One region of the Mesorhizobium sp. 131-3-5 genome, then DNA from elsewhere that is predicted to be linked to it. Evidence: predicted binding sites of a transcription regulator. Region 1 holds the regulator's gene; the other holds the start of a gene.

Region 1 (2,203 bases):
ACCGACATCGCCTTCGCAGACATACTCGAAGCCGAGTTCGGTATCCCCGCCACCATGGAAAACGACTGCAACATGATGGCGGTGGCGCTGCGCTGGCGCGATCCCGAGCGCTACCGTGACGACTTCATCGCCATCCTGCTTTCGCACGGCATCGGCATGGGGCTGGTGCTGAAGGGCGAGTTGTTCACTGGCACCCATTCCTCAGGCGGCGAATTCGGCCACATGATCCACCGGCCGGGCGGCGCGCTCTGCCGCTGCGGGCGGCGCGGCTGTGTCGAGGCCTATGCCGGCAATTACGCCATCTGGCGCAACGCCAGGCAGCTCGGCGAGGACACCGAGCCGGTGGCCGATGTCAGCGACGCGCAGATGCGGGCGCTGGCCGCGACGGCACGGGAACGGGACGGGCCCGAGCGCGAAGCCTACCGCAAGGCCGGGGAGGCACTCGGCTACGGCCTCGGCAGCCTGTTTGCGCTGATCGATCCCGCGCCCGTCGCCATGGTCGGCGTCAGCGCCGCTGCCTTCGACCTGATCGAGCCGGCATTGCGCGAGGCCATCGCCCAGACCGCCGGCGGCCAGCACTCGAAATCGATCTCCTTCGACACCGAGCCGAACGAACTGCCGCTGATCCGCGAAGGCTGTGCCATGCGCGCGCTGACCTTCGTCGACCAGGAGATTTTCGCGCCCGGCGTGCAAACGAAAGCAGGCCCTGCCGCGAAGAAAAACGTCGCCTGAGTCAGGTCGTGCTCAATCCTCGCGGATCGCGTAGCCCGCCCCACGGATGGTGCGGATGACATCCGGCATGCGGCCATTGTTGACCGCCTTGCGCAACCGGCCGACATGCACGTCCACGGTGCGCTCGTCGATGTAGATCGTCTCGCCCCAGACATTGTCGAGCAGTTGGCTGCGCGAGAACACGCGCCCGGGGTGCCGCATCATGAATTCGAGCAGGCGGAATTCGGTCGGCCCGAGCCGGATCTCGCTCTTCTTGCGGTAGACCCGGTGCGATTCACGGTCGAGCACGATATCGCCGACCTTGAGCACGCTGGACAGCACTTCCGGCTTGGCGCGGCGCAGCAGCGCCTTGACGCGGGCCATGAATTCCGGCGTCGAGAACGGCTTGACCAGATAGTCGTCGGCGCCGGTGGAGAGCCCACGTACACGGTCGCTTTCCTCGCCCCGGGCGGTCAGCATGATGATCGGCAGCCGCTCGGTCTCGGGCCGCATTCGCAGGCGCCGGCAGAGTTCGATGCCGGACACCGCCGGCACCATCCAGTCGAGCACAAGGAGGTCGGGCACGTTCTCCTGCAGGCGGATTTCGGCTTCGTCGCCGCGGGTCACCACCTCGACCTGGTAACCCTCCGATTCCAGATTGTAGCGGAGGAGCACGCCGAGCGGCTCCTCGTCCTCCACCACCATGATGCGTGGTGCGATCATCGATTGATTACCCCTGCGCTCAGGCCGCCGGCGCCGACATCGCCGTCTCGTCCTGTTTTGGACGGTTGGCGGGCAGTTGAGTGCCGGTCAGGACATAGTACGCATTCTCGGCGATGTTGGTCACATGGTCGCCGATGCGTTCGAGATTCTTGGCGCAAAACAACAGATGCGTGCAAGCCGTGATGTTGCGCGGGTCTTCCATCATATAGGTCAGCAATTCGCGGAAGACGGAGGTGTATTTGACGTCGATGCGCTCGTCGTCGGCGCGCAGCTTCGCCAGTGCCGCGGCATCGCGCGCCGCATACTCCTCGATCACACCCTGCACCTGGATCAACACCAGCTGCGCCATGGCGTCGATGGAATGCGACAGGTCGCGCGGCGTGGCGCTGAGGCCGACAGTGCCGACGCGCTTGGCGATGTTCTTGGCAAGGTCGCCAATGCGTTCGAGGTCGCCGGCCATGCGGATCGAGCCGACGACATGACGCAGGTCGTCGGCCATCGGCTGGCGCTTGGCGATCAGCGTGATGGCGCGGTCGTCGAGTTCGCGCTGGCGCGCATCCATGATGGCGTCGTCGGAGACGACGCGCTGAGCGAGAGCATTGTCGGAGTTCAGCAGTGCCTTGGTGGCGCCGCCGACCATCGAGCCGGCGAGATCGCCCATGTCGCTGATCAGCCTGCTGATCTGTCCGAGATCCTCGTCGAAGGCTGCGACTGTGTGTTCGGCCATGATCCTGGTCCTCGTATGCGTGCGATCAGCCGAAGCGGCCGG
Region 2 (2,203 bases), 2.1 Mb from region 1:
TCCATGCCGAAAATGTCGGCCTGCGGCTCGCCGTGGATCATCCATTCGGCCAGCGATTTGCCGACACCGCCGCCTTGGCTGAAGCCGGCCATGACGCCGCAGGCGACCCAGTAGTTTTTCAGGCCGCGCACCGGTCCGACGATCGGATTGCCGTCGGGGGTAAAGGTGAAAGCGCCGTTGACCCATTTGCGGACGCCGGCGCTCGCCAGGCAGGGAAAGCGCTCATGCGCCTTGGCGAGTTCGGGGCTGATGCGGTCTATGTCCTCCGGGATCAGCTCGATGCCGTAGTCCCATGGCGCGCCGTCCATGTTCCAATGCTTGGGGTTCTGCTCGTAGACGCCGAGCAGCACGCCTTTGCGCTCCTGGCGCAGGTAGGAAAAGCCGTCGAGATCGACCGCAAGGCCAAGCTCCCGGTCGAGAGCGGCGATCTCGGGAATGTCCTCGGTGACGAAATAATGGTGCTCCATCGGCGTCACCGGCAGGTCGACGCCGGCCATGCGGCCGAGCTGCTTTGCCCACAGCCCGCCGGCGTTGACGACATGCTCGGCGATGATGGTGCCCTGCTCCGTGACGACGTCCCAATGGCCGTCCGCGCGAGACTTCAACTCGGCGACACGGTTGCGCAGGATCACGTCGGCGCCGCGCTTCTTGGCGGCACCCGCATAGGCATGCGTCGTGCCATAGGGGTCGAGATGACCCTCATTGGCATCGTAGAGACCACCGAGCACGCCAGTGACGTCGACAATCGGACAGATTTCCTTGATTTCGTCGGGCGTCACCAGCCGGGCGGTTTCGATGCCGACCGACTGGAACACCGCCCATGCCGATTTCAGCCATTCCCAGCGCTGGGGATCGCTGGCCATGTTGACGCCGCCGGTCATGTGCAAGCCGATATCCCGGCCGGATTCGGCCTCGATCTCGCGATAGAGCTTGATGGTGTAATCCTGCAGCGCCGCGACGTTGGGATCAGCGTTGAGCGCATGAAACCCGGCAGCCGCATGCCAGGTCGAGCCGGCCGTCAGTTCCGCACGTTCGATCAGCGCCACATCGGACCAGCCGAACCGCGTCAGGTGGTAGAGCACCGAGGCGCCGACCACCCCGCCCCCGATGACGACTGCACGGTAGTGCGACTTCAAGGCTTCCCTCCCAATGCGTCCGAGGCAGCAACATATACGCACTAGACATAAGTGTCCAGTACTGCACTTGCGCATCCGAGCGGGTGTTTTTTCGGCCGGCGAACACGCCGGCGGGCAGGCATGCCGCACTGTCACGCAAGCATCATGTTCGCGCCGTAGACCGCTTTCGGGGGGCGGCGCGCGGCATCATCGATGTACCGCCTCTTTCAGCTTTTCGGCCGCCCCGGCACATCTTTCACAAAGAGGATCATCCATGAAACACCTGCACCGAACCGCCTCGCTCGGGATCGCGCTGGCCTTGTTCACCGCTCTCACGCCGGCGCTCGCCGACAGCACCACGACAGCAGGCGGCCTCGTCAACAAGGGCCTGGTCGGCGTCGGCCGCATCCCTGCCGCACAGCGCGACAAATTCGGCGAGACGTTCGGCTCGGGTTCCGGCATGGCGATCGACACATCGAGCTGGACGCATGATGCGGGCACCTACAAGGGGTCGCTCTGGCTGCTGCCGGATCGCGGCTACAATGTCGCCGGCACCACCGACTACCGGCCGCGCCTCAACACGATCGGCATCGAGTTCACGCCGGCAGCAGCAGGCTCCGCTGGCCAGGAACAGAACGAAGTCAAGGCGACGCTCACCGACACCATGCTGCTCACCGACGACAAGGGCGCCAATGCCACCGGGCTCGACCCGCTGTCGGATGTGCGCGCCGCCACCGGCGACATGCCGATGCTGCCCGCCGCCACCAATGGCAAGCTCGCCCTCGACAACGAGGCGATCGTGCGGCTGCCCAACGGCTCGATGTTCATCTCCGACGAATATGGCCCCAACATCTACCGCTTCTCGGCGCAGGGCCGTCTGCTGTCGGCGACACAGCCGCCGGCGGCGCTGGTGCCGATGCGCAAGGGCGCGCCGAACTTCTCCTCGGACAATCCTGGCCCCGGTGCCGCCGAGCCCGACCCGAAGGATCCCGAGACCGGCCGCCAGAACAACCAGGGCCTGGAAGGCATGGCGATGACGCCGGACGGCAAGTTCCTGATCGCCGTGCTGCAGTCGGCGACGCGGCAGG

The links. The regulator PhoB, encoded in region 1, activates phosphate uptake and scavenging genes when phosphate is short. The targets are predictions, from matches to a motif close to TGTCATNNANCTGTCAT.
Region 2: the regulator PhoB is predicted to act here: its motif matches at 1,266-1,282, upstream of JG747_RS17325 (esterase-like activity of phytase family protein).

Annotation. Positions count from the first base shown of each region.
Region 1 covers NZ_AP023254.1:1,436,175-1,438,377, reverse strand. The annotation lists gene JG747_RS07070 (ROK family protein) at 1-732, shown strand, start outside; gene phoB (phosphate regulon transcriptional regulator PhoB) at 745-1,434, opposite strand; gene phoU (phosphate signaling complex protein PhoU) at 1,454-2,161, opposite strand; gene pstB (phosphate ABC transporter ATP-binding protein PstB) at 2,187-2,203, opposite strand, start outside.
Region 2 covers NZ_AP023254.1:3,543,234-3,545,436, reverse strand. The annotation lists gene JG747_RS17330 (GcvT family protein) at 1-1,136, opposite strand, end outside; gene JG747_RS17325 (esterase-like activity of phytase family protein) at 1,390-2,203, shown strand, end outside.